One region of the Mesorhizobium sp. M1050 genome, then DNA from elsewhere that is predicted to be linked to it. Evidence: riboswitches for the same ligand, from Rfam matches in the RefSeq annotation. Region 1 holds a riboswitch; each other region holds the start of a gene.
What was found. Region 1 has a riboswitch for thiamine pyrophosphate ahead of thiB (thiamine ABC transporter substrate binding subunit). Riboswitches for the same ligand answer to the same signal wherever they lie in the genome.
Positions count from the first base shown of each region.

Region 1 (9,467 bases):
AAATCCAGACGTAGAAGCGCACCAGCGCGACCAGGGGCTTCGGTCCGAACAGCCGGGCGAGCGCAGCACCCAGGCCGACCGTCAAGCCGAGAGCGAAGGACAACAGCGTCAGCGGCACGGTGAAGATCAGCGCCGCCCACAACAGCGAAGGCAGTGACTCCAGCATCAGTTGCAGCCAGTGCGGCACGTAAGATTCTCCAATGGTCGAGGCGGCTCATCAAGGCGTGAATGCGTCAGACATATCACGACAAAAGCGGCGGCCGGTCAAAGACGGCTCGCCGCTTCATATGTCTCGTGGGCCGGAGACCGGGCCCACCTCATCAGCTTACTTCGAAACGTCCTGGCCGAAATAGGTGTCGGCGATCTTCTGGTAGGTGCCATCGGCCTTGATGTCGGCCAGCGCCTTGTTGATCGCCGCAACAAGTCCCGGATCGCCCTTGCGCACGATGACGCCGGAATAGTCAGCGTTTTCTTCTTGCGCGGCAATCTTCACATTGGCGTCGGGCTTGTGCTTCTTGAAGTCGAGGAACGACAGGCTGTCATTGATGGTGGCGTCGGCACGGCCGGTTAAAAGCAGCTGGATCGACTGGTCGAAGCCATCGGTGCCGACCAATTCGGCGCCGTTCGCCTCGGCCAGCTTGCCGAAATTCGAGGTCAGCGACTGCGCCGACTTCTTGCCCTTGAGATCGGCGAACGTCTTGATGTCGGTGTTGTCGCCGCGCACGATCAGCACTGCTTTGGAGGCGATGTAGGGATCGGAGAAGGCGTACTTGGCCTTGCGGGCATCGGTGATGCCGACTTCATTGATGACGGCGTCATAGCGATTGGCGTCGAGGCCGGCGATCAGCCCGTCCCACTTGCCTTCGAGGAACTCGGCCTTGACGCCGAGCTTGTCGGCGATCGCCTTGGCGATTTCGACATCGAAGCCGACCAGGGCGCCGGAAGTGTCATGATAGGTGAATGGCGCATAGGTGCCTTCCGTGCCGACCTTGATGACCCCGGCCTGCTTGATCTGGTCGAGATTGGCGCCGGCATTGCCTGCGGTGACAGCCAGAGCCTGCAGCGTTCCGGCGATAATGAGCGACTTCAGCCATTTCATTTTTCTGTGATCCCGTCCTTGGCCGGATATCCGGCATTGTGTGAGCGCTGGAAACTGCCAGATGCGAGGTGAGAAAATAAGGAACCGGATTTCGTAAATCACACGTTTCTGAAATTGGATTCTCCAAATGGCGTTTCTTGGCGGCAATCGAGGCCGTCACCGGTCCTGCAGACATCGTTCAAGCAACCTGATCCGCCCGGCAACAACCAGGGAACCTTTCCGGCGTACCGCACGTTCTGGCAGTTCTAGGGCACGACGCCGCTATTTCAACCGGGCGCCAGCCAAGTTTGCAAAGTCATCCGCATCGCCTGAGCCAGGGAGCGCCTCATGATGGAAGACACGGCAGGACGGATCATGGTCCGCGCGGCAATGAAGGCTCCCTACCTCGAACGTGATGAAGAGCATCGGCTGGCATTGCTCTGGAAAGAGGACAACGACCAGAACGCATTGCACAGCATCACCGTCGCCCATATGCGGCTGGTCATTTCCATGGCCTCGAAATTCCGCCACTACGGCCTGCCGCTCGGCGATCTGATCCAGGAGGGCCACGTCGGCCTGCTTGAAGCCGCAGCCCGCTTCGAGCCGGAGCGCGAGGTGCGGTTTTCGACCTACGCGACGTGGTGGATCCGCGCCTCGATGCAGGACTACATCCTGCGCAACTGGTCGATTGTGCGCGGCGGCACCAGTTCGGCGCAAAAAGCGCTGTTCTTCAACTTGCGGCGCCTGCGCGCCCGGCTGGCGAATGGCGCCGAGCCGCTGTCGAACGCGACCCTATACCGCGAAGTGTCGGAGACACTCGGCGTCTCCGAAGCCGATGTGGCGATGATGGATTCGCGCCTGTCGGCACCCGATTCCTCGCTCAACATGCCGGTTGCCGATGATGCGGGTTCGACCGAGCGCATGGATTTCCTGGTCTCCGACGATCCGCTGCCCGACGAGATCGTCGGAGACAAGATCGATGTCGCGCGCCGCTCGCTATGGCTGAGGGAGGCGCTGCGCGCGCTCAACGCACGGGAGCTGAGGATCATCGAGGAGCGCCGGCTGAATGACGAGGGCGCGACACTCGAAGCGCTCGGCGAGACGCTCGGCATTTCCAAGGAACGTGTCCGCCAGATCGAGGCCCGCGCCATGGAAAAGCTCAAGGTGGCGTTGGTGAAGCAGAACCCGGAGTTCATGGCGACTGCCGCCTGATCTGTAACAGACGTTCAGCAAATGAATTCGCAGCGAGCTCTTATTTGTCGGTGACGATCTTGACCTTGTCGCCGGCAGAAACCGCGGCGCCCGGCGACAGCGCATTGAGCACGCGGAACAGGTCGAGCTTGCGATCGACGCCAACCATCTGAGCCGAAAGCGAACCCATCGTCTGCCCTGGCTGGACGGTGACGACGCGGATATGCAGTGGCTTCAACGCGGCCTTTTCGGCAGCACTCAGGATACGGAAAGATCCGCTGACCGAACGCGCGACCGCATCCAGCGAGGTGCTGGCCGAAGGTGCCGCAGTCAACAGCCGGTAGACCTGACCGCCGGCACGGATCACGGCAATGTCGAACTGCCATCCTTCGGCGCCGGCATGCGCCGTCGCCGCCTCGTTGCCGTTGATCGTCTCCTGCTTGACGCTGCTGTCGTCGAGGCCGGCCACCCAGCCGCTGCGGATATAGTCGGTCAGCGCGCGGTTCTTGTCGATCGAGACGCCGTCGAAGCGGATCGCCATATCGCCGGGACCGGTTGCCGTCACCGCGGCCGCCGAATTGTCGATGATGAAACCCTGCGGCACCGAGAAGGACACGCCGAGGCCCGGATGCAGGAAGGTTTCGCCGCGCACATAGCCTTCTTCAGGCGTGTCGCCATAAAGCAGGCCGTCTATGCCGGCGAGGAAGGAATCGCGGTCGCGCGAGCCGACGCCCGGCGCGCCGAACTGGCGGGCATGGCGCTGCGCCAGATCGATGCGCTGCGGCGTGTTGGGGTGCGTGGCCAGGAAGTCGAGGCTGGCATCGGTGGCGCCGCTGATCGAACGAAAGTCCGTATAGGCCGACATCGACTGCAGGAAGCGGCCGGCGGCGAAAGGATCGTAGCCGGCTTCGCCGATCGATTTGATGCCGATGGCGTCGGCTTCCAGCTCTTGGTTGCGGGAGAATTGCGCCAGCCTCAGCTTGCCGCGGATCAGCGCCGCCTTGGCGGTCGGGCTGTCGCCCAGCACATCGGAAACCACTTTCGTCGCCAGGCCCTCCTCGGCCTCCAGCTGCTGGCGCTGCAGGCCGTGATTGGCGGTGACGTGGCCCATTTCATGGGCGATGACAGCGGCAAGCTCAGCCGAATCATTGGCCAGCGCCAGCAGGCCCCGGGTGATGTAGAGATAGCCGCCGGGCAGCGCGAAGGCGTTGACGTTGGGCGAATTCAGGATGGTGATGCGATAGGTCTGCGTCGGGTTGGCAGACACCACCGTCAGATTGCCGACCACCTTGGCGACCATGCGCTCGAGCTTGGGGTCGGAATATTCGCCGCCATAAGTCGCCAGGATGCGCGGGTGCTGCGCCTTGGCCAGTTCGGCGAGCTTGTTGTTGGCGCCAACATTGTCGACCGTGATCGGCTTGTCGGAAGGCTGGAAGCCGGACTCCTGTACTTCCGGCGGCATGAACATCTGGCAGCTCGCCAGCGCCACGGCAAAACCGGCCAGCGCAAGAAAACGCGCCAGCGGATTCATTCGTAGTCTATCAACGCCGATCGCCAGAACGGTTTCCTTTCGGGTCCCGGCGCATGACCACGAAAACCGGGGGCGATTTGCGGAACACGTCATGCGCTATCTTAAACTGCTGCAGCATCCGTTGCACGTCCCTCGGGCGGGCGGCGGATGCTGCAGGCAAATCACGTCCTGTGCCGGACCAGCAGGGCGGACCTAGCCACACTCCTCCAGTCATGGCAAGCAAGCGCCACATCGCCTGGAGCCGGTTTGACCGTAAATTATGTCCGCTTCCGGGCAATATCTCGTGATACGCCGCCACTGGCGCCGATATAGCGCCGGAACACTTCGGGACCAGCCCCGATGAAGAAATCATCTGCCTTGCCGATTGCCGCGACCATCCCATTGTCGAGAAACACCACGTGCTCGCCGATACGGCGAGCGTCTTCAGGCTGGTGGGTGACAAACAGCACCGTCATGCCCCGCTCGGCATGAACGGCGGCGACCATATCCAGCATATCGTCGCGCAAAGCGGGCCCGAGCGACGCGAAGGGTTCATCGAGCAGCAGCACCGGCCGGTCGCGCACCAGAACGCGGGCCAATGCGACGCGCTGGCGTTCCCCGCCGGAAAGTTCGCGCGGCAAGCGCTTTTCCTTGCCCCCAAGACCGGTGCGCGCAAGTGCATCGGCGATCGCGGCGCGGTCCGCCTCGGTCAGCCGCAAGGCTGGCGAGCGGCCGAGCCCGACATTCTGCTCGACGGAAAGATGGGCGAAGAGATTGTTCTCCTGGAACACCATCGATACCGGGCGCGCCGAGGCCGGCTCGGCGCTGACGTCGGCGCCGCCGATCAGCACGCGGCCCGACTGTGGGGCCTCGAAGCCGGCGACCAGATTGAGCAGGGTCGACTTGCCCGACCCGCTCGGCCCCATGATGGCGGTGATCTTCGACGTGGCGAACTCGACGTCGAAGACGAGCGGCATCTCGCCGTAGCTGAACGACACCCTGTCCAGCCGCACCGGCGCGCCTTTTTTAAGCCCGCTGGCCTCTCCATCAAGCATCCCGGACCCTCTCCCTTCCCAGCCAGTGCGCTGCCACGATCAGCGCGAGGCAGACGAGGCCCAGCAGCAGTGCCAGGCCGGCGGCATCCGCGGTGCGGTAGCTGCCCATGCGCGCCAGGAGAAGGTAGGGCAATGTCTGCACGGAACCACTGCCGAACAAGGCAATGACGCCCAGGTCGCCGAGCGAAAGGGCCATGGCGAAAGCGAAGGCGGTGGCGAGCGGCCGCCGCAGCGACGGCCAGTCGACCAGCACCAACCGGTTCCAGCCCGCAATGCCGAGCTGTGCGCAGAGCCGTTCGTGACGCTCGCTGGCCGCATCGTAGGCGGGACGGACGGCGCGCAGGGCGAACGGCATCGCCATCACCGCGTTGACGGTGACGACCATGACCGGGGCGATGGCGAAGACGTCGCCGACATGGCGCAGCAAAAGGAACCAGCCGGCGCCGATGACGATCGGCGGCACGACCAGGACAAAGCCGGCGCCTGTATCCGTGACATGCTCAAGCATTGTCCGGGGGCCAGCCCGGCGTTTCAACGCCAGTGCCCGCCGCGCCATGGTCAGCGCCAGCGACAGCATCACCGAGAGCAGTGCAGACAGCAAGGCCAGCACCGCACTGGTCAGAGCAGCCTGTCGGACAGTGGCCTCACCGGCCAGCCGGCAGAGGTCGGCACTCAACCCGGCCGTCACCGTCGCTGCCATCGGCCCGACGACGAACAGCAGCGCCAAGGCAATGAGCATGGCGTTCAGCCAGCTCTCGCTCCTGTTGACGGAGAGATAGCGGCGTTGGGCAACTGGCAGGTTGGTGTCGCCGACCACATTGGCGCCAAGCCGCGTCAGGGCCAGCACCACGATAAAGGTCAGGACTATCTGCAGCAGCGTCAGTGTCACCGCCCGCGCGGGATCGAAATCGAAGCGCAGCGCCTGGTAGATGCCGACCTCCAGCGTCGTCGCGGCCGGCCCGCCGCCGAGCGTCAGCACGATCGTGAAGGATGTGATGCAGAGCATGAAGATAAGCCCGGCGACACCCGGCAATGCGGCACGCAGCGTTGGCCATTCGATCAGCCTGAATGCCGGGCGCGCCACCATGCCGAGCTGGCTCGCCAGCCGCCATTGGTCGGCTGGTATAGTCTGCAGCGCCTCGAGGAACAGCCTTGTCGCCAGCGGCAGGTTGAAGAAGACATGGGCGACGAGAATGCCCGACAGGCCGTAGATACCCGGCCAGCTTCCACCGCCGATCACCGTGAGCACGCCTGCGAAATAGCCGGCGCGGCCATAAAGCGCCAGCACGCCGAGTGCCGCGACGATGGCCGGCAGCGCCAACGGTACGGCGAACAGTTGCAGGATGAAGGCGCGGCCGAAGAAGCGTGGGTGCCGCGACATAGCGCGTGCGACGAACAGTGCAGGCACGACGGAGAGCAGCGTCGACAATACCGCTTGCCAGAGCGTGAAGCGCACGACGCGCAGGAGATAGGGATCGAAGGCTGCCCAGGCGCCAGAGAGGTCGTGGCCGCCTTCGAAAAGCAGGCCGGCAAATGCGCCGCCGATGAGCAGCGCGATGGCGGCGAGCGCCAGGATGCCGGTGGTGATGCGGGGGTCAGGCGCGCGTTGCACGCTGGGCCACCTGACTTGAGGTTCTTAGCGAAGGCCGCGCTCCGTCGCGCCCCCCTCCGTCCTGCCGGACGTCTCCCCCGCTAGGGGGGAGATTAGCCGTTACCCATGCCTTCGCCAACCTCCGACGTTGCCGGGGACGAGCCGCCAGCAAAGCAGCTGATCTCCCCCCTTGAGGGGGAGATGGCCGGTAGGCCAGAGGGGGGTGGCTTGGCGCAAACATCCGATGTGGCTGAGCCCTACTTGCTCATCGCCGTCAGCCACTCATCCACCCAGGCCTTGCGGTTGGCGGCGACCTGCTCGGGGCTGAACAACAATGTCTTGGTCGGCTTGACCAGTTTGTCGAAGGCCGGGTTGAGCGGCTTGCCGGTCTTCCCGGCCGGGAACATCCAGTTGGTTTCTGGGATGGCATCCTGGAATTTCGGCCCTGTCATGAAGGCCATGAACTTTGCCGCCAGCGGGTTCTTGGCCCCTGTCGTGGTGATGCCCGCGACCTCGATCTGCAGATATTCGCCCTCCTCGAAAGAGGCAGCCTGGTAGCGCTCTGTCTTTTCGGCGACCATGTGGTAGGCCGGCGAGGTCGTATAGGACAGCACCATCGGCGCTTCGCCCTTGGTGAACAGGCCGTAGGCCTCGCTCCAGCCCGGCGTCACCGTCAGCACCTTCGCCTTCAGCTTGGCCCAGGCCTCCGGCGCCTTGTCGCCATAGACAGACTTGACCCACAACAGCAGGCCAAGGCCCGGCGTCGAGGTGCGCGGATCCTGAATGACGATCTTGTCGTCGGTGCTGCCTTCGACCAGTTCCTTCAGGCTCTTCGGCGGACTCTTCAGCTTCTCGGTGTCGTAGACGACAGCGAAATAGCCGTAATCGAAGGGGACAAAAGTGTCGTCGCTCCAGCCGCCCGGCACAGAGACGTCCGCCACCGCGCCATGCGGTGCGAACAGGCCGGTGGCCTTGGCGTCGGCGGTCAGATTGGTGTCGAGGCCGAGCACGATATCAGCCTTGGTCGATGCGCCTTCCAGCCTGACGCGGTTGAGCAGCGCGACGCCGTCGGCGACCGAGACGAACTCGACATCGCAACCGCATTCGGCCTCGAATTCCTTCTTCACCACGGGACCCGGACCCCAGTCGGCGGTGAAGCTTTCATAGGTGTAGACGGTGAGTTTGTCCTTGGCCAAGGCCGGTCCGGACAAGACCAAGGTCATGGCTGAGACAAGAGCGTATAAGAGCGTGCGCATCGGCGCCTCCTTCGTTCGAATTGAAAGGAATTGAGGCGTCGGACTGTCCGAAACGTCTAATCCCTCCGCCGGTACAAACCGGATCAGGTTCAGCGGGTTGGCGAGACTGCCTCTCAGCCGGTCCGCGAAGATCGCGTCCGGCACCCCGTTAGAGCGTTTCGACACATAGGCCGGGCCGATCCCCCACGCAAGTGGGAGTTTGCCGCCTTCCGTTTCCGTTGCCGGGCTGGTAAGGGCCACACGATATGAGCACATTCACCATCCTGCTTGGCGGCGACCTCATCCGCACGCCACGGCTCGACCGCCAGGTCGAAGGCTCCCGCGTGATTGCCGCCGACGCCGGCATCGGCCATGCGCGACTGCTCAGCCTTGTCCCGGAGCTGTGGGTGGGGGATTTCGATTCCGTGCCGGCCAACCTGCCGGACGATCTCGCGACTGTTCCCCGCCGGACTTTCCCGGCCGAAAAGGACAAGACTGATGGCGAACTGGCCATCGCCGCCGCACTGGAGCTCGGCGCGACCAGCCTGGTGCTCGCCGGCGCCTTCGGCGGCAAGCGCGCCGACCACGCCTTCCTGCATCTGGCGCTGGCCCTGCGGCTGGCCGAGGCCGGGACGGATGTGCTTTTAACCAGCGGCGCGCAGGAGGGTGTCCCCCTGCTCCACGGCAAGGCTGGCTTCGACTATGCCGACGGCACGTTGTTTTCGGTGCTCGGCTTTTCCCAACTCGCCGGCCTGACCGTCACCGGCGCCAAATGGCCGCTGAACCACGTGGGGGTGGCGTTTGGCTCGTCGCTGACCATTTCCAATGAGGTCAGGGGCCGCCTCGAAATCGCGCTGGGCCACGGCCGCGCGATACTGCTCGCCCATCCCTATCCCTTGCCTGAAAGCTGATATGGCCCCGCCCCTTCTCAATCTCGACGGTATAAAACTGACCTTCGGCGGCGCGCCGCTGCTCGATGGTGCCGCCTTGACGGCGTCGGCAGGCGACAAGATCGCGCTGGTCGGCCGCAACGGGTCGGGCAAGTCGACGCTGCTGAAGATAGCCGCCGGCCTGATCGAGCCGCAGGACGGCGAGGTGTTCCGCCAGCCTTCGGCGACCATACGCTATTTGCCGCAGATGCCCGACATGGAGGGTTTTGCCAGTGTTCGGGCGTATGTCGAGGCCGGACTTGGCCCCGCCGACGACCCGTACCGCGCCAGCTATCTGATGGAGCATCTCGGCTTGTCTGGCGAGGAGCGGCCCAACGACCTATCCGGCGGCGAGGCGAGGCGCGCCGCCCTTGCCCGCGTCATGGCGCCCGAACCCGACATCCTGCTGCTCGATGAGCCGACCAACCATCTCGATCTATCCGTGATCGAATGGCTGGAGGAGGAGCTTGTCCGCACCTCGTCGGCACTGATCGTCATCTCGCACGACCGCCGCTTTCTCGAGCGTGTATCGCGCGCCACGGTCTGGCTCGATCGCGGCCAGACCCGCAGGTTGGACAAGGGCTTTGGCCATTTCGAGGAATGGCGCGATCTGGTGCTGGAGGAAGAAGAGCGCGAGCAGCACAAGCTTGGCCGCCAGATCGTGCGTGAGGAGCACTGGCTGCGCTACGGCGTGACGGCGCGGCGCAAGCGCAACATGCGCCGGTTGGGCGAATTGCAGACCATGCGCCAACGTTTTCGCGGGCATCGCGGGGCCGAAGGATCGGCCACCATGGTGGCCAGCGATGCCGCAGAATCCGGCAAGCTGGTGATCGAGGCCAAGAATATCGAGAAGAGCTTTGGCGATCTCACCGTGGTCA
Region 1 is NZ_JAMYMV010000019.1:13,692-23,158, reverse strand. Features, by position in the region: gene NKH57_RS13320 (amino acid ABC transporter permease) at 1-187, opposite strand, end outside; gene NKH57_RS13315 (amino acid ABC transporter substrate-binding protein) at 326-1,099, opposite strand; gene NKH57_RS13310 (RNA polymerase factor sigma-32) at 1,427-2,290, shown strand; gene NKH57_RS13305 (M48 family metalloprotease) at 2,331-3,800, opposite strand; gene thiQ (thiamine ABC transporter ATP-binding protein) at 4,058-4,834, opposite strand; gene thiP (thiamine/thiamine pyrophosphate ABC transporter permease) at 4,827-6,446, opposite strand; gene thiB (thiamine ABC transporter substrate binding subunit) at 6,683-7,681, opposite strand; TPP riboswitch at 7,725-7,839, opposite strand; gene NKH57_RS13285 (thiamine diphosphokinase) at 7,927-8,571, shown strand; gene NKH57_RS13280 (ABC-F family ATP-binding cassette domain-containing protein) at 8,573-9,467, shown strand, end outside.

Region 2 (9,467 bases), on a different contig from region 1:
GTTCTCCAAAAGGAAATTGCTGTTCTGAGTGGGCTGCGCGACCAAGGCATTGTCTCGGACCAACGGTTGAACAGCTTGAAGATCCAGGTTGCCACTTTCGGTGGCGAACGCGGTGAGAAGATCGCAGATCAGGCACAGGCGGCAGCCCGCATAGCCGAAACGCGCCTGCAGATCCCGCAGATCGATCAGGATTTCAAGACCGAAGTCGGCCAGGAGCTCAGAGAGGTTCAGGCGCAGGTCGGGGAGTATGGTGAGCGCAAGGTGGCGGCTGAACAGGAACTGCGACGGATCGATATCGTCGCGCCGCAGTCAGGCACCATTCAACAACTCGCAGTTCATACGGTCGGCGGAGTGATTACGCCCGCCGATCCGATCATGCTAATCGTGCCGGAAGGCGACGATCTTGCGCTTGAAGTACGAATCACCCCGAAGGACATCGACCAAATCCAGCTTGGTCACAAGGCCGTGCTGCGGATGTCAGCCTTCAATCTGAGAACCACGCCGGAATTGAACGGATATGTCAGCCGGATCGCAGCCGATCTGGCGACGGACGAAAAAAACGGCATTTCGTATTACCTGGTGCGTCTGTCGGTTCCGCATGCGGAACTGACGAAGCTCAAGGACCTGACGCTCGTGCCCGGCATGCCGGCCGAAGCGATGGTCCAGACGGGCGAGCGTACGGCGCTTTCCTATTTTGTGAAGCCGCTGTCGGACCAAATCAGTCGGGCATTCCGGGAGGAATGAAAGTAATCCACAGAAATATATTGTTGGTATTTCTGTTGGTTGTTCGCAGGCTACGTGGGTGGCAACATACTGAAAGCACAGGCATACTTTCCTCACTTGGATTCCGCCTCTGGGCACCATCCCTTCTTCTCCCGACACTCCCTTTCGCCGAATCTTCTACGCTGCAGTTTCTGCAAGCGACTGGAATTGTTGATCTTTTGCGATCGTATTGCGCAATTAAGCGGGACAGGAAGCGCTTAGGGCGCATTTGGTCCAACGAGGCCGGGGGATGGTATTTCCGTTGGTATTGGACATCCTGATGGTATCGAAACAACCAAGGGAGACCTGACGAATGCCCCTCTCCGACGTGAAATGTCGAAACGCCCGCCCTGCTTCCAAACTCGTGAAATTGTCTGATGGGGGCGGGCTGCAGCTATGGGTACAGCCCACGGGCTCTCGCCTGCGGCGGCTCGCCTAAGACCTTTGTTCGAATTGAAGCAGCAAGGCGCGCCCTTCTTCGATCGCGGCCCGGCAATCGTCTAAGTCTATCAGTGAATTGATCCTGTCAAAGATCTGCAAGCGTCCTCACTCTCTCCAAGGCGAACGCCAATGATTGGCAGTCGAGGTTGGTTTGCGCCAGCACTTCCCTCACGTTCGGCGGCGACCAAGGCGCGCCAACTGGATGAGCACGAGTTCTTGGTACGCGATCAGGTGCGTTAACAAAGTGGATTGAACAAGCCGCTAGCGGCGCATGAAAGCAAGGTCGCATCACACGCCTCCTCCCCGAAAAGGACATCCAAGTTCGGCCTATCCTGAATCAAAACGACGCAGCCGTTAGTCCAAAATCAACCATCGGGGAGAGATTTTTGGACCATGTGACCTATTCCATCGTACGCTTAACCGCCGTCGCGTCCTCTGCGAGCCGAGGAACAATTTGACCGCCAGGGCCATGGGAACAAAAAGGCTTGGCACCTCGTCCTGCTTACGAAGCCGCACCCCATTCTTGTTGTTTACGCCGCAAGCAGTGTGAGCAGCTTTCAAAGACCCCTTCTCGCTAAAGCCGGTCGGACGGCACTAGGGTTGCCGATCAGACGCTCTCGGATTTGGTGCAAGTATGAAATCGAAAACAGGCTCAGGCTGGCCTGGCTTTGGCTTCCGTAGAACAAGAGGGGAAGCTACGGCCGCTTCGGCGTGTTCAGCGAGCGCGGCAAGTGTGGTCCCGAGTGCCGTCTCAAATGGGCCATTCGGGACCCTCGCGATCTGACGAAAAAGTGCTGCAGCCCTCCCCGCATGGCGCGCCACAGCGCCGCGTTTTCCCTCGCGGATTTTCACCCCGGCAGCGGCCAACAGGATCAGTCCCTTGAAGAACAAACGATGTTGAGCGCTTTGTTTGGCGGCGTGCCAAAGAGCCTCCCAAGCCTCATGGGCTTCCCAGTAGTAGCCGTGGTTGAAAAGGTCGATCCCCCACCGAAACACATCTGATTCCAGCTCTTCGCCAACGGCGACGGTCACCGGATCTGTTCGGTAACTGTGGCCCAATGGATCACGCACCGGATGCGGATATTTGCCGGGCAGATACGCATAGCTTGGGAAACTCTTATCGGGCAGCAAGCGAGGACGAGACATAGGCCCAGCAAGCATGAAAGCGCGTTGATTGGCAATTGATGCGGACGCGCGTTAACCGGAAAGCAACCGCTGGCGAAAGGACAAAAAAGGCGGTGGGGGCCTCTGATTCCCGCTTCGAGTGTGCGCTCTGACGTCTCTCATAGATCCCGATCGCAACCGGCGGCAATCGCATCCGCAGAATCGCTCATCCATGGATCTCAAACGGGCTTTTACTCTTCAAAAATTCAGAAAAGGCGTCCTTCTTGGGCAAATCCGTGAGTGATAGGAGGGCTCGATGCAGGGCTATTTTTCGGTCGACGGCGCTTTGCCCCGATCGCAACGCGGGCCAAATGCGCTTGACAAAATAGCGCCGGCCCGTTCAACCTGAGGCATTCACCAGGGGAGTCCCGGCAAGGGGCTGAGATACTGCTGGCTTTCGCGGCGCAGTGACCCGTTGAACCTGATCCAGTTCATACTGGCGTAGGGACGGTGCAAGCGCTTTGCGGGAGTTCACGCCCGAGGTCCTGTTTCGGCAGGTCGACAGAAGCGTCTTTTCATCCTTCCGGCACAGAACTGGGTCTCCAATGCATGAGCAAAGGAGCCTCACGATGAATGCCCTTACTCCCGCCGTGTCGACGGGACCGCTGCCCGCCTCGCGTAAGATCCACAAGCCGGGCGCTCTCCACCCACAGATCAGGGTGCCGATGCGCGAAATCTCCGTCCATCCGACAGCCGGCGAGCCGCCCGTTACCGTCTACGATCCGTCGGGCCCCTATACCGACCCGGCTGTCGAGACCAGTATCGAAAAGGGCCTGGCCCGACTTCGCCACGAATGGATTTTGGCGCGCGGCGATGTCGAGGGCTGTGACGGCCGCCATGTCCGGCCGGAGGACAACGGATTCGCGACGGGCGAACGCCTGACGCCGGAATTTCCCATCCGCCACCGACCGCTCAAAGCCAAAGCAGGCAAGGCGGTGACGCAGCTTGCCTATGCGCGCGCCGGCATCATCACACCCGAAATGGAGTTCGTCGCCATTCGCGAGAACCTTGGTCGCGAGATCCTGCACGGCAAGCTTGAGCGCGACGGCGAGGCTTTCGGCGCGACACTGCCCGATTTCGTCACGCCCGAATTCGTCCGTGACGAGGTGGCGCGCGGACGGGCGATCATTCCCGCCAACATCAACCATCCCGAGAGCGAGCCAATGATCATCGGCCGCAATTTCCTGGTCAAGATCAACGCCAATATCGGTAACTCCGCCGTCACATCGTCGATGGCGGAAGAGGTCGAAAAGATGGTGTGGGCGATCCGCTGGGGCGCCGATACGGTGATGGACCTGTCGACCGGCCGCAACATCCACAACATCCGCGACTGGATCGTGCGTAACGCGCCGGTGCCGATCGGCACGGTGCCGCTCTACCAGGCGCTCGAAAAGGTCGGCGGCATTGCCGAGGATCTGACCTGGGAGGTCTACCGCGACACGCTGATCGAACAGGCCGAGCAAGGCGTCGACTATTTCACCATCCACGCCGGCGTGCGGCTGCATTACATCCCGCTGACCGTTGACCGGGTGACGGGTATTGTCTCGCGTGGCGGCTCAATCATGGCCAAATGGTGTCTGCACCATCACCGGGAAAGCTTCCTCTACGAGCACTTCGCCGAGATCTGCGACATCGCCAGAGCCTACGACGTCTCCTTCTCGCTCGGCGACGGCCTTCGTCCAGGCTCGATCGCCGATGCCAACGACGCGGCGCAGTTCGCCGAGCTGGAAACGCTCGGCGAGCTGACGCAGATCGCCTGGGCGAAGGATTGCCAGGTGATGATCGAGGGCCCTGGCCACGTGCCGATGCACAAAATCAAGGCGAACATGGACAAGCAACTCTCCGTCTGCGGCGAGGCGCCGTTCTATACGCTTGGACCGCTGACGACCGACATCGCGCCGGGCTACGACCACATCACCTCAGGCATTGGCGCCGCGATGATCGGCTGGTTCGGCACCGCCATGCTCTGCTACGTCACGCCCAAGGAGCATCTCGGCCTTCCCGATCGCAACGACGTCAAGATCGGCGTGATCACCTACAAGATCGCCGCCCACGCCGCCGACCTGGCGAAGGGCCATCCGGCAGCGAAAGTCAGGGATGATGCGCTTTCCCGCGCGCGCTTCGAGTTCCGCTGGGAGGACCAGTTCAACCTGTCGCTCGACCCGGAAACCGCGCGGTCCTTCCACGACCAGACCTTGCCCAAGGAGGCGCACAAGCTGGCGCATTTCTGCTCGATGTGCGGACCGAAATTCTGCTCGATGCGTATCTCTCACGACATCCGCGCCGAGGCACAGAAAGAGGGCATGGCGGCGATGGCGGCGAAATACCGCGAGGGCGGTGATCTCTACCTGCCGGCGGACGAGACCGGCGCACCGCTCATACCTCAGCCACGTGAGCCATCATGAAGGTCTTGGTCAAAGGGGCGGGCGTTGCCGGCCTCACCGCCGCCTTCGAGTTCGCCGCACGCGGCGCGGCGGTTACCGTTGCCGAGACAAGGCCTGCCCTTGGGGGCAATGCGTCGTGGTTCGCCGGTGGCATGTTGGCGCCGTGGTGCGAGCGTGAAAGCGCCGAGCAGCCGGTGCTGGATCTCGGACGCGACGCTGCCGACTGGTGGGACGCCGCAACGTCCGGCTTGGTAGCACGACGGGGAACACTCGTCGTGGCCGCGCCGCGCGATGCGGGCGAGCTCGACCGGTTCGCCAGCCGCACGACGGGCTATCGGCGCGTCGAGGAAGATGAAATTGCCTTGCTGGAGCCCGACTTAGCCGGCCGCTTCCGCCGCGGATTGCTCTTTCCCGATGAGGGCCATCTTGATCCGCGCCAGGCGATGGCAGCACTTCATGACAAGCTCGCGGCCACGGGGGTCGAGTTCCGCTTCGGCGCCGACGCCCAGCATGTTTTTGGTTTCGATCGTCAGATCGATTGCACGGGAATGGCAGCGCAAAATGACAGGTTGCGTGGCGTTCGCGGCGAAATGCTCATCCTGCGTACCCCTGATATCTCGCTGTCGCGCCCCGTCAGGCTGCTGCATCCGCGCTTTCCACTGTACGCAGTGCCGCGCACCGACCACCGTTTCATGATTGGTGCGACGATGATTGAAAGCCAGTCCGTCGGACCGGTTACGGCGCGTTCGATGATGGAACTGCTGGGTACCGCCTATGCCCTCCACCCGGCCTTTGGCGAGGCCGAGATCGTTGAAACCGGTGTCGGCGTCCGCCCAGCCTTTCCCGACAATTTGCCGCGCGTCGAAACCAAGGGTGAAATCATCGCGATCAACGGGCTCTATCGTCACGGTTTTCTCCTGGCTCCCGCCATGGCGCGCCAGGCTGCCGACCTGGTTTTCACTCAAGACAGAACCAAGGAGCTTGCTCATGAAACTGATGGTCAACGGCGAAGCGCATGAGGTTGCCGCCACAACGCTGGAGGCGCTGCTTGCCGCGCTTGACTATGAGGGCGATTGGCTGGCGACGGCCGTCAACAATGACCTCGTGCACAAAGCCAACCGGGCGGAATTCCAGTTGAACGACGGCGACCGGATTGAAATCCTCTCGCCCATGCAGGGCGGCTAGGCCATGATCGAGCTTTATGGAGCCGAGCTTCCGTCGCGCCTGCTTCTTGGCACGGCTCAATATCCTTCGCCGGCCATCCTTGCCTATGCAGTCAGGGCTTCGGGCACGGCGGTGGTGACCGTCTCGTTGCGCCGTGAAATGGCAGGCGGCAGGGCTGGCGAAGAATTCTGGTCGTTGATCCGCTCGCTTGGTGTCAGAATCCTGCCCAACACTGCTGGCTGCCACTCCGTCAAGGAAGCGGTCACGACCGCACAAATGGCGCGCGAAGTCTTCGGTACGAACTGGGTCAAGCTCGAAGTGATCGGCAACCATGACACGCTGCAGCCGGATGTTTTCGGTCTGGTCGAAGCCGCCCGCATCCTGTGTGAGGACGGTTTTGCTGTATTCCCCTATACCACCGACGACCTTGTCGTTGCCGAGCGGCTGCTTGCGGCGGGCTGCAAGGTCTTGATGCCGTGGTGCGCGCCGATCGGTTCCGCCCTCGGACCGGTCAACATCATGGCGCTGCGCTCGATGCGCGGACATTTCCCAGGCGTTCCGCTGATTGTGGATGCGGGGCTCGGACGGCCGTCGCACGCGGCAACGGTCATGGAGCTCGGCTTTGACGCCGTACTCCTGAACACCGCGGTCGCCAAGGCGGCCGATCCGGTCGGCATGGCGCGTGCGTTCGGCAAGGCGGTCGAGGCCGGTCGTGAAGCGTTCAGCTCGGGAATGCTCGAGCCCCGCGACGTCGCCGTGCCGTCGACGCCAACGATCGGAAGGGCGGTTTTTTCATGAAGCTCGATCCGTTCTACCTGATCGTCGACAGCGCCGCCTGGATCGAACGCCTGGTGCCGCTTGGCGTCAAGCTGGTTCAGTTGCGCATCAAGGATAGGGACGAGGCCACGCTGCGGACGGAAATCCGCCGCGCGAACGGCGTCTGCGCGGTCCATGGTTGCCAACTGATCGTCAACGACTATTGGCGCACGGCAATTGAGGAAGGCTGCGACTTCGTCCATCTCGGCCAGGAGGATTTGGCTGCGGCCGACCTGCTGGCGATTAAGTACGCTGGATTGAAGCTCGGGCTTTCCACGCACGATCATCTAGAACTGGAAACGGCCATCGCTGCCGAGCCCGACTATATCGCGCTCGGCCCCATCTATCCCACCATCCTGAAGCAGATGAAATGGGCGCCGCAAGGGCTCAAGCGGATCAGCGAGTGGAAGCATCGGGTGGCGCCGATCCCATTGGTCGCCATTGGCGGCCTCAACCCCGACCGGCTCGACGGTGTTTTCGCGGCTGGTGCGGACACCGCGGCGGTGGTCACCGACATCACGTTGAATGCCGATCCCGAAGCGCGCACGCGAGAATGGATCGAAAAGACAAAGCCATGGCGCTGAGGCGAGAACCGCATGTGCTCGTGGTCGGCGGATCAGACTCCAGCGGTGGGGCTGGAATTGCACGCGATATCGAGACGATCTCTTCCATTGGCGTCCGCACCTGCCTGGCTGTCACAGCGCTGACGGTGCAGACGCACGAAGCCGTGATGAAAATCCATCCTTCGCATCCCGATCTTGTGGCCGATCAGATGCGCGCCGCGCTGCAGGCCAACAAGGTGGCGGCAATCAAGATCGGCATGCTCGCAACGGCCGAGATCGTCGTTGCCATCGTGGCTGTGCTACGCGAGAATCCGCGGGTGCCGGCAATACTCGACCCGGTGCTAGCCTCCACGTCAGGCCAGGCGCTGCTGGACGCAAGGGCCATCGCCGTCATGAAATGCGACCTGATGCCCCTTTGCCGCCTCGTCACGCCCAATCTCATGGAGCTGGCGCTTCTTGTTGGCTTAGAGCCAGCGGTGGATGAAGGCGGCGCAGTGTGGCAAGGCCAGGAATTGCTGGCAGTCGGGATGCAGGCCCTGCTGATCAAGGGCGGCCACGCGGCGGGACCCCGATCGACCGATATTCTGTTGCGCTTGGATCAAGAACCAATCCGCTTTGACATGCCGCGCCTTGCCGTATCGATGCGCGGGACGGGCTGCATGCTGGCCAGCGCGATTGCGGCACATCTGGCAAAGGCGAGATCACTTGAAGGCAGCGTGCGCGAAGGCAAGCTGTTTGTTTTCGAGAAGCTGCAGAAGAATGCAGTCGGACGAAATTGACTTTGCCTCGGTCAATCCAATCGCGGCGGGCCAACAATCAAGATATCCAGCGCTCTGTCCGCGAACGATTAATGTCCGCCAGTACGGGAACGGCGCTTTCGTTAAGTGCAGCATTTGCGGCGATTGCAGAAGCAGCATTTGCGGCGATTGCAGAATATGAGCCTTGATGCGCTTGCAAGGCGCGCGGGTCTGTCGAAGGGCACCGTTGTGGCCATCGAACAGGCAAAGGCAAACCCAAGCGTTGGAGTCTTGCGCCGCCTGGCCTTCGCGTTCTCGCTCTCCGTCACCGATTTGCTGGGCCAAACTTCGGAAGAAAATCACAGACGAAACGATCGAACGGAGCAAACCAGCAACGCTTTGGTAGACCCCGCAAGGGAGCGAGGCGAAACTGATGACAGCGACCTCCGGCCGAACCATGTTCGAGATGTGGTCCTGGACGATCGGTCGGCTCCGCAACGATTAGTCTTGCAAGCCGGGGAGGCCGCGCGCTCCTCACCGACCAGCCGCACTCCTATGCGGCTGCCGACGATCATGCCGTTCGTTTTCCATGGCTGTGCTCGAACGAAGCTTCGCCGCTCAGGCCTCGGCGGTGATGCACGTCGACCGAATGCTAAGACGGTTCTCGACGGTTAGACTGGCCGACAGCAAAGTCAGATTGCACTGCCACATCCGGTCGCAGCGCACTATTGGTAACGTCCGTGGCGCTGCAGCACTTCGATCTGGTAGCCGTCGGGGTCGGCGACGAAAAAGAACCGCGCAAGCAGCCCACCTTCGTGGTTGAACTCAACAATTCTTCGCGGATTGAAACCTGCCGCCGCCAAGCGCTTGTGCTCTGCCTCGATATCGTCGACGCAAAATGCCATGTGGCCATAACCGTCGCCAAGCGCGTAGGGCTCTTCCCTGCCCTTGTTGATCGTCAGTTCAAGCTCGAAATCGGCTTCCGGATTGCGCAGATAAACCAGAGTGAACGTGTCAAAATCCAGCCGGTCCGCAACATCGAGTCTAAATGCGCTCTTGTAGAAACTGACCGACAGGTGCTCGTCCACGACCCGGATCATCGAATGAATTGCTTTCGCCAAAGGGAGCCTCCAGTCTGCCGCCAGATTTCGAACAACGTGGCCCATTGGCGCAAAAAGAGGTGGCAGCCGGTTACCACGTCGAGCAATTGGCTGAAGGATGGTCTGCGCAGCAGGTCCGATTGCAGCCACTGCAAATGCAGTGGAAAATGCGCTTCGGTTTGGTATCATCGGGCCGAATAGGCGCTGGAATGCTTTCGCCCAGCGGCATCAAAAGGGAGGTCTTCGCATGTGTCAGGTCTTTGCCGGGCAGGATCCGGAAGGCTATCGGCTAATCAATCGCTCAGTTCGAATAGGCGGCCATTCGACGAGCATCCA
Region 2 is NZ_JAMYMV010000080.1:16,489-25,955, reverse strand. Features, by position in the region: partial or broken gene NKH57_RS28945 (HlyD family type I secretion periplasmic adaptor subunit) at 1-744, shown strand, start outside; partial or broken gene NKH57_RS28940 (Arm DNA-binding domain-containing protein) at 1,076-1,198, shown strand; gene NKH57_RS28935 (DUF309 domain-containing protein) at 1,798-2,334, opposite strand; TPP riboswitch at 2,717-2,833, shown strand; gene thiC (phosphomethylpyrimidine synthase ThiC) at 2,937-4,772, shown strand; gene thiO (glycine oxidase ThiO) at 4,769-5,770, shown strand; gene thiS (sulfur carrier protein ThiS) at 5,739-5,936, shown strand; gene NKH57_RS28915 (thiazole synthase) at 5,940-6,713, shown strand; gene NKH57_RS28910 (thiamine phosphate synthase) at 6,710-7,315, shown strand; gene NKH57_RS28905 (hydroxymethylpyrimidine/phosphomethylpyrimidine kinase) at 7,306-8,073, shown strand; gene NKH57_RS28900 (helix-turn-helix domain-containing protein) at 8,197-8,706, shown strand; gene NKH57_RS28895 (VOC family protein) at 8,757-9,152, opposite strand; gene NKH57_RS28890 (ribbon-helix-helix domain-containing protein) at 9,379-9,467, shown strand, end outside.
Region 2: linked by a shared signal. The riboswitch ahead of thiC (phosphomethylpyrimidine synthase ThiC) and the one ahead of thiB (thiamine ABC transporter substrate binding subunit) in region 1 are both predicted to bind thiamine pyrophosphate.

Region 3 (9,467 bases), on a different contig from region 1:
AGCTCTAGAAAATTGCGACTCGATAGTCCTGATGTTATCAGGATCCATGTTCTTTTTGCTGTGGGTAACGGTTATCGCGACGACAATACTTTTGCTGACCAGATTCCCCACAGTTTCGGCGATCTGGATCGGCTTCGTTGGTCTTTGCGCCTATAGCATTCCGGCATTGCTCGGCATAACTCGGCCGGTTCTATCCGGCAAGATGTCAGCATACTACGCGCCGACCTCTGATGCGGCCACACTGGTGATGGCTGTAGCGTGGCTCGGCTTTGCGCTTTCCCTTTTTGTCGCTGATACAAGCGGGTATGCGCAGAAGCAGCCGACGATCCGGGCAATCCCACATCCAGTCTATTTGAACCGGTTTCTGTTGGCGGCGCTCGGGCTTGTTGTGCTTTGCTACAGTTCATTGGCATACAAATCCGGCAATTTCCTATGGCTGCTCGATCCTCGGGCGGAAATCAGCTCCTACATCGGCGCTGACTGGCTTCTCTGGAAATGGTCGATAGCGCTTGGCTTCTTGATAGGGTGGTATTTTCAGGTGCCTTGGGCCAGAAATGTCTTCTCATGCCTGCTCGCGCTGATCGTTGTCGGCGCTGATCGCACTACCCCTGTCATCACGCTAGTCTCTCTAGGCTTCGCGCTCATGTGGGGCCGGCCAGCAATCAGGACGCTCTTTTCCGGGAAATCGCTAGCCGCCGCCGCAGCAGTTTTAGCCGTTATTTTCTATGCCAAACCTTTCTACGTGTCCTTGAAGTCTGACCAGTCCTTCAGCGACATTCTCGCATCGACAGACGCCATGTCTTTGCAGGCCGGATGGGAGGCCTTCGGCACTCATGAATTGCTTGAAAAAGTCGTTGCCTTGAACGTTTCGTATCCGCTTTGGAGTACGACGCGGGATTGCCTCGCGCAGTTTCTGCTGGTGCCGTCCTATTTCGGCTTTGGAAGCGGCGGCTTTAATGAGCTCTTGCAGCAACAGGTTTTTTCCCAGGCGACGTACGGACTAGCCTCCAATTTATGGGCGCACTGCTGGGCGATGGGCGGGCTTCTTGGTGTCCTGATCGGGGGAGGGATTTATGGTGCAAGCATCCTGTTTTTGAACAATTCGATAGTTCGTAGCAGGGGTATGATGTTTTTTCTCTTCCTTCTCGGGGCGGCGACGATCGGGGTGTACGCCCACAGGAACAGCCCCGAGAACATTCTTGCGCTGATCCGACCGATCGTCATCGTGTTTCTCACGATTCAGGTGATGGCTATCTTAACCACTCTGCAAGTGCGATCTCGGCGCATGATGCCTGTTAGTGATAGCCATTCCCCTACGCCACGTAGGCCTTAGCCACCTCCCGGGATTGCGATCACTAAACCTTTATAAACGCGATTGTTCATTGCCGCCCAGAAAGTACCAAGCGAGCGGCCACGTTGCTGAGGCACAAAGTGCCACTGAAATCGGAAGCACGAGGAACCCGACTCAAAAGAACCCGTCCAGCGAAGTTCGCATTTGAGACCGCGTAAATTTCCAAATGAGTCCGAATACCGAGCCGATCGAAACGGCAGCCGAGATCGTTCCCAAAGCGATGAACGATGCCACGAAAAGCCCGCCCATTGGCCTTGAGTAGATAGCTGAGGCCGAGGCGCGTAGCGCGAGAACTCCAAGCGCGAATGATATTGTTGCCGCACTGAGCCAGGAACCCAGTGGATTGCCGATGCGATTTCGCGGGCGATCGGTGATCGCACTTCGACGTTGTCCGTCATCTTGCCCTCTCTTCAGGATCTGTGTGCTGAGCAAGAACACCACGGCCATGCCCACCAGCATGGCTGCGCCAATCAAATCCATGATCCTCCAGCCGATCGCTCGCCGGGATATGTCACGAGCAGATCGAACCATCGTGTCCATCCTTCCAGCCTAGCAAAACCGATCCGAAAGGAACCATAACCATGAACCGCAACTTCGCGCGGGCGCTTGCGCTCGTTCTGAAATCTGAAGGGCTCTGGTCGGACAATCCAGCCGATCCAGGCGGCGCCACCATGAAGGGGGTGACGCTCGCCAATTTCCGCCGCTACGTGAAGGCCGACGCGACGAAGGCGGACCTCCGCAGCATCGGCGACGCGCAGGTTGCCACGATCTACCGCCGTTTCTACTGGGACGCCGTGCTCGGCGCCGAACTGCCCGATGGCGTCGACTTTGCGGTGTTCGATTTCGCGGTGAACAGCGGGCCTGGCCGGGCGGCGAAATACCTGCAGGCGGCGGTGGGCGTTGCCCAGGACGGCCGGATCGGACCGGTGACCCTCGCGGCAGTCAAGGCAAAACCGGCCGGCGTCATCATCGATGCGCTTTGCGATGCGCGGCTGGCGTTTCTCAAACGGCTGCCGACATGGGCAACGTTCGGGCGCGGCTGGTCCGATCGGGTGAGGTCGGTGCGGGTTCAGGCCTTGCTGATGTCGGCGCAACATGCCGCGGTGGCCGCGCCGGCGACTGTCCCGCAACCGTCCAAAGCCGAAACCACCGCTACCGAGGCGCAGACGGTCCAGCCGGTGCCTCGGGTACCGCCATCCGGCGGCAAGACGGCTGCAGCGGCCGGTATTCTCTTACTCATGGCCGCAGCGCTCACGGCGTTCCGGCATCACCTCACCGGTTTTTTCGGGAGCCTCTTTTGATGACATGGTTCAATACCAACGCCTTACACAATCTCCTCAACACGCTGATCGCCATCATCTGCGGTGGCGCCCTTGCCGGCTTCGACTGGACGATGTTCGGGGTGAGCGACCGCGCCGCGCTTCAGATCAGCGGCACTATCGCCCTTGCCAAGATCATCATCAACGCGGTGCGTGACGGTCCGCGCGGCATGATCGTGCCGCCGGCCAAGGAGACATGAGATGGGAACGCTCGCACTGCTTGGCCAGGTCTGGCCATATCTCCTTGCAACGGGTGCCGCGCTCGCCGGTCTCTGGACGGCCTACGCCAAGGGCAAGGCCAACCAGAAGGCCAGGCAAGATGCCGCCGACGCCGCGGCTCGCTCCGAAGCCCAGAAGATCGATGATGCCGTTGCCGGCCGGACGCCGGACGACAACCGGAGGAGGCTGGGCAAATGGTCAAAATCCTAGCGCTTTCCCTCACGCTGGCCGGCTGCACCACATCGGGCGGGTCGTTCTGCGCGGCCGGGCATCCCATCCGGCCGACACAGGCAGAGGTGGCGACTCTTTCCGACGCGTCGGCAGCGGCGATCCTGGCTCATAACGAAAAGGGTCAGAAGCTCTGTGGATGGAGACCGTGATGCACGAAATTTTCGACCTGCTTGGCATCAAGGGACCGGTCGTGGCGGCTGGCCTTGCCGGCGGCGTTCTGCGCGCGCTCTCGCGGCATCGCTACAAATTGCGCGAAATGATAGCGTCGCCAATCTGTGGCGCCTTGGCGGCGGCATATCTGACGCTGCCGGCGGTGTCCTACGCCAGGATCACCGGCCTGCCGATGCCGGATCCCGTCGACGACACCACCACACTGGCAGCGGCCTTCCTGATCGGCGTCTGCGCCATGTGGATCTCGGACGTCTTGTTCGAGTTTGTCGCGAGGCGATTCAAGCCGCCGTCAGATGAGTAGCTGCTGGCTCCGGTCGGCGTTGTCTGTTGGCATCTGCTTGACAGCATGCCCGAGACACTTTCGGCATAGAGCCGCGCCGAAAGAGCCGCCAGACGCGGTATAGTCCTCATTTCATTTCCACGACTGCCATTTTTGCCCGCCTCGGCTCGCGCCGGGGCGGGCCATTTTGCGTTTCGGCTCGATGCGGCGGCGATTCGGATTGGCAAGCCTCAAGCCAGGATGTTGACCGCGCGTGCCGCGACCAGCGCGATGGTCAGCAGCGAGATCATGGATTCCGCCATCATCAACAGCTTGGCGCGCTGGGAGAGTGGCAACGTATCGGTGGGCGAAAACGCTGTCGCATTGGTGAAGGCAAGGAAGAAATAGTCGACGAAGCCGGGCAGCCAATCGCGAAGGTCACGGTCGTTCAGCGTCATCTGTGCGAACAGGAAGTCGGCCTGCGCGAGCTTGACGAGCCCGCAGGTCGGCGGTCCACCGCGATCGGTGCTCCAGAACCACAAGGCAAAGACGATGACGTTGGTGACCCATATGTTGAGCGCATCGATCAGCAGCGTCGTGCCGCTGTTGCCGGCATGGCCCTCCAGCAAGGCACGCACCAGCAAGAACAGCGAACCACAATTCATGAGGCTGATGATGGCGGTCATGGTTAGCGCGGTTCTGCGGATCATGATGCGAAACTGGCCGATCGCATGCCACTCGTGATCATCGACCGCCTTTCGGGTGGCGGCCTGTGTCCAGGCCGTGGCCACCGACAAGGGCAGCAGCAGGGCGGCCTCCAGCACCGGCGCCAGCCAGCGCGGCCCAAATGAGAGGTTGTTGATGACCAGAAGCTGCAGGCAGATGATAACCAGAACGGCCGCGCGCGCCATCCAGAAGTCGAGCGCACGGTAGTGGATGACGGCGTGGTGGTGGCGCATTGGGATCCGGATTTTTCAGGCTAAGTCAGCCGTGCAGCGCTATCGTGGCTGGAGAGAGGAGCGCCGATACTCCTGCTCGATAATGGTGCTGCAATGGCACATAGCTATACTTTTTTGTAAGCTTCGACGTTTGGGCTGTTCGTCAAACCGGACTATGTGATCTAAGCGCCGCATGGCGGGGATAGATGGATCCATGGACGACTGGGTGCCGGCGGAATTGGTTGCCGCCGGCGTCGATTCCCCATCGGTTTTGTCCAATCTAATCCGTAATCCCTTGTATTTGCTGGCAATTTTGTGCCTGATGCAGATATTCTGCTGGACGGTGGCGCCCGCACTTGTCAACGTCTCACCGCCCAACGATGTCGTCGAAGGCTTCATGTGGGGCCGCGAATGGGTGCTGTTGAGCTACAAGCATCCACAGCTTCCCGCATGGCTGCTCGAGACCAGCCATCTTCTGACCGGATCGTTCCGCTGGCCGCAATATTTCCTGGCCCAGCTGACGATCTCGGCGACTTTCGTCCTGGTCTATCTGCTGGCCCGTGACCTGATAGGGCAGAAGCGTGCGCTGGCTGCCGTGCTTTTGATGCCGTCTCTCTATTTCTTCGGCTGGCCGACCCCGCAGTTCAATCATGACTACGCGCAGATGCCCTTCTGGGCCGCTATCTGCTGGCTGTTGTGGCGTGCAGGGCGTGGTGGTGGGCCGGGCTGGTGGCTTGCGCTCGGACTCGTATCGGGCGTCGGGCTCTACGCCAAGTTTTCCACCGCCCTGCTGTTGCTATTCGGCGCGATTTGGCTGTTGTCCGACCCGCGGGCACGCAGTCGGCTCGCCACGCCTTGGCCATGGCTTGGCCTTGTGGTTTTCGTCGCTGTCGCTGCGCCGCTGGCCGTCGAACTCAACCGCGTCGATTTCCTGCCGCTGACCTATGCTGCCTGGCGCGATCAGTGGGTGCTGGCCCATCGCTCCCGCTTCTATTATATCGGCGTCCAGATGGCCGGGCTCTGCGGCTTCGTTCTGGTGCTGGCGATATCAGGGCTGCTGCGGCGCTCGGCGCCGCCGCAAGAGCCCGTTGGGCGCGGTATTCTCGTTTACCTCTTGTGGATGGGGCTTGGCCCGGCGCTCCTCGTCATGGTGGCGTCCCTGTTCACCGGGGCAGGCGAGGCCTGGGGCGCGCCGATGTACAATCTTGCTGGCGTTGTGGCGCTTGCCTTGCTGGGCCACCGCCTCGGCACCGTCGAGATGCGAAAGCTGGCGATCTGCGCGTTCGTCTGCATCATCGGCATATCTGGTGCTTATGCGGGGATCCGCTGGACGAAATGCAATTTGCGTGGACGGATGGACGCCGTCTGTTGGCCGGCGCAGAAGATATCGGATGAGGCCGAGGTCGTCTGGCACGCGGCCGCGCCCGGTCGGCTCGACATCGTCGGCGGCCATCCCCTTATCGCGTCGCTGGCGGGCCTCAACGCCTATGACAAGCCGTCGATCTTCACCGACCTGAACATGCAGTATGCCCCCTGGATCACCAAGGATCGGCTGCGCGACCACGGCATACTGCTGGTCTGGTCTGGGCGCGACGTGCCACCTCGACTGCAGGTGTGGGTGGGCAACGTCCCGGTCAAAACCGTTCTTTTCGACTGGTCGCTCAGGGCGCCGCCGGTGGTGGTCAGCTTTGCCGCCATTCCGCCCGGCGCGCCGCAGTTGGCGAATGCGATCGACAGCCTCGCCCAAACGAGCAACTGAAGCAGGTCGGCGGTCCGCTGGACGGAGCAAGAGACAATGCCCATTTATGGGAGATCCAAGTTGATTTTGCGCAATTCCAGACGGAAAATCGCTACACGCTTTTCGTGGAATTGCTTTTGAGGAGACGTGATATGGCGACTTCGACCGAACGTGCAGTTCTTGCCGGCGGCTGTTTCTGGGGCATGCAGGATTTGATACGGCGCTATCCCGGCGTCATCTCCACCCGTGTCGGCTATAGCGGCGGCGACGTGCCCAATGCCACCTATCGCAACCACGGCACCCACGCCGAAGCCATCGAGATCAATTTCGACCCGGCCATCATCAGCTATCGCACGCTGCTGGAGCGCTTTTTCCAGATCCATGATCCGACGACCCGCAACCGGCAGGGCAACGATGTCGGGCTGAGTTACCGCTCGGCGATCTATTACACCAGCGACGAACAGAAGCGCGTCGCCGAGGACACTATCGCCGATGTCGATGCCTCGGGTCTGTGGCCGGGCAAGGTCGTCACCGAAGTGGCGCCGGTCGGTCCCTTCTGGGAAGCCGAGCCTGAGCATCAGGACTATCTGGAGAAATATCCCAACGGCTACACCTGCCACTTCGTCAGGCCGGGCTGGAAGCTGCCGGTTCGCGAAAAGGCTGTTTCGTAGACTTCACAACCGGCGACTGTGCCGGCTCGACGAGACCGTCGAGCGGCTTCGTCGCAGGCCAAGCCCTTTCAGGTCACTGCGCCTTGTCACCTCGGTGCAGCCGTCGAGCGCCTGATATCAAGGACTGCGCCATCTTAGCACGCCACGTGGCAAATCAAGCGCGGCTAGGAACACGCTGCGGGGGGTAACGCCTGCTGCGTTGGGTATGACGTTGACCCTTGGCGGCTGCGAGACCGCGCCCCGCTTGAAAAGATCGATAATGCCAGCTTGGCCTTGTTTAGGAGTGCCCGGTTCCGCGGGCGCCCAAAAAAGCCGCGGAGCATGCGCTCGCGGCTTCCTCGGTTGCCGGCAATGGCCTACTTACCGCAGTGGTTATCGTTGACCGTCGGCACAGAGGTGCCCGGCGAGGTGTGGGTGGCGTCAGGCTGCGCGCCCTGCGGGCCGGCCGGGCAATTTCGATCTGCGTTCGAATTCATGTCGCCGGGCATGCCGGTCGTGCTGTTGGTTATGCCGAGGTCGACAGTACCGGGCCTAACCGTATTCGGCGAAGCCGGGGTGTTCGGCTCCACAGTCACCGACTTCCCGCTGCCGGCGCCATCGCCACTTGCGTTATTGCTGCCGGCACTTTGCGCCATGGCTGACATGGCCAGACCAATCGTGAGAGCCGAAGCTGCGAGGATTTTCATGAACATGGTTTGTCTCCATTTCTGTGAACTCGTCGCTTGTTTCTACGAAGGTGATCGCATTTGCGACTATGGGGACAACCGGTCGCGGCAGCGAAGGTTCCCGATAAAATTTCGCTCCAGAAACATCGGCGTCTTCGACCCAAGAACCACTGGCGCAATGCTTTTTGGTGCAGCGCGCTGAAAAAATGGCTTTCACTTCGGTTTGATTGGTGCTTTAACCCGCGCATCCACAGGGGTGCTCCGTACGGTCGGGGCTGAGACGGGGGCGGCAAGCCCACAGACCCTAAAAGCTGATCTGGGTAATACCAGCGGAGCGAGGCGGGCCATGTTTTCAGGCGCACAGATTTCCCTATATCCCATGGCCGACGATTTCGTCGGCGTCATCCTTGGCGCGCTGGGCGCGCTCGGTCCCTATCGCGACAAGCTCCGGATCGAGACCGACGACATCTCGACCCTGCTGGTCGGGCCACCCGAGGTGCTGTTTCCAGCCATGCGCGACCTCTTCGTGGCGGCGGCGCGCAGCGGTAAACATTGCGTGCTGTCAGCCACCATCTCACGCGGCTGCCCGGGCGAGCCGGACGATCCGATCTGCCGCTCCGATGCCCTTGGCGGACCTGTCGGGCCACTCGGCCCGCGCAGGGATGCGGCCATCGCGGCGGTGCGCGGCGCGGCTTCGACTGGCCAGCCGGCGGCAGCGCAGTTCTCGCTCTATGTGATGGGCACCGACGACCATATGGATGAGATCTACGGCTGCATCGATTTTCTCAAGCAGTCGGGCGTCTATGAGCGCTCCAAGCATTTCTGCACGAAATTGGGCGGTGATGCGGGCGCGATCTTTTCGGCGCTTGACGCGGCCTTCTGCCGCTTCGGACCGGGTGCCGGCCACGTAACCCTTGACGTCACGGTTTCAGCCAACAGCCCGTCGGCCGTCTGAAACAGCCGCCGCCTATGCGCGGCCGTCAAAGGTTACCTGCCGTGGTCCCATCCCCAGTTTCTTCGCGCCCGATCGCGAGCCTTCTTATCAAGGCGGTACCGGTGACGATGTCGGTCGGACTGCTCCTGCTGGCCTGGGAGCTTTATGCCACCTATTCCGGCATCAAGCCGACGACACTGCCGGCGCCGTCACGCGTCCTCGCGCAAGCGATGCTGAATCGCGAGGCGTTGGTCGACAACGCCATTCCGACCATCCGCGCCACGCTGCTTGGCTTTGCCTGTTCGCTCAGCGTCGCCTTTGCGCTATCGATACTGGTCGACTTTTTCCAGCCGCTGCGCCGCGCGCTGTTTCCCGTCTTCATCGTCAGCCAGACATTGCCGCTGGTGGCGATCGCGCCGCTGGTGGTGCTGTGGTTCGGCTTCGGACTGGCGCCCAAGATCATGCTGGTGGCGCTGGTCACCTTCTTTCCGATGCTGGTGGCATTGGTCGAGGGTTACGAGTCGACCGAGGCCGAGATCGGCCAGATGCTGCGCGCCATGGGGGCAGGGCGCTGGCGCGTCTTCGTGCTGGCACGGCTGCCTTCGGCGCTGCCTTACTTCTTTGCTGGCTTGAGGATCTCCATCACCTATGCCGTGGTCGGCGCTATCTTCGCCGAATATGCGGGTGCGGCGAAGGGCTTAGGCATCTATATGCTCAACGCCAAGAACAATTTCCGCCCCGACCTGGTGCTGGCCGCTGTCGGCGTCAGCGCAGCGCTTACACTTGTCCTGTTCGGCTTGACCGTACTGTTGCAGCGCCTTGCCATGCCTTGGGAGGGCAAGCAAACCGCAGGGAAGCGGCGATGAGCCGGCTCGAACTGCGGCATGTGCGCAAGGCGTTCGGTGGGCTCGACGTGCTGGCCGATATATCGCTGAGTGTCGGCGCTGGTGAGTTCGTCTCTGTGCTTGGGC
Region 3 is NZ_JAMYMV010000037.1:45,208-54,674, reverse strand. Features, by position in the region: gene NKH57_RS20155 (right-handed parallel beta-helix repeat-containing protein) at 1-8, shown strand, start outside; gene NKH57_RS20150 (hypothetical protein) at 47-1,333, shown strand; gene NKH57_RS20145 (hypothetical protein) at 1,466-1,831, opposite strand; gene NKH57_RS20140 (glycoside hydrolase family 108 protein) at 1,933-2,652, shown strand; gene NKH57_RS20135 (hypothetical protein) at 2,652-2,870, shown strand; gene NKH57_RS20130 (hypothetical protein) at 2,872-3,099, shown strand; gene NKH57_RS20125 (hypothetical protein) at 3,269-3,592, shown strand; gene NKH57_RS20120 (hypothetical protein) at 3,802-4,509, opposite strand; gene NKH57_RS20115 (glycosyltransferase family 39 protein) at 4,703-6,247, shown strand; gene msrA (peptide-methionine (S)-S-oxide reductase MsrA) at 6,379-6,897, shown strand; gene NKH57_RS20105 (hypothetical protein) at 7,254-7,589, opposite strand; TPP riboswitch at 7,805-7,918, shown strand; gene NKH57_RS20100 (YkoF family thiamine/hydroxymethylpyrimidine-binding protein) at 7,909-8,517, shown strand; gene NKH57_RS20095 (ABC transporter permease) at 8,532-9,362, shown strand; gene NKH57_RS20090 (ABC transporter ATP-binding protein) at 9,359-9,467, shown strand, end outside.
Region 3: linked by a shared signal. The riboswitch ahead of NKH57_RS20100 (YkoF family thiamine/hydroxymethylpyrimidine-binding protein) and the one ahead of thiB (thiamine ABC transporter substrate binding subunit) in region 1 are both predicted to bind thiamine pyrophosphate.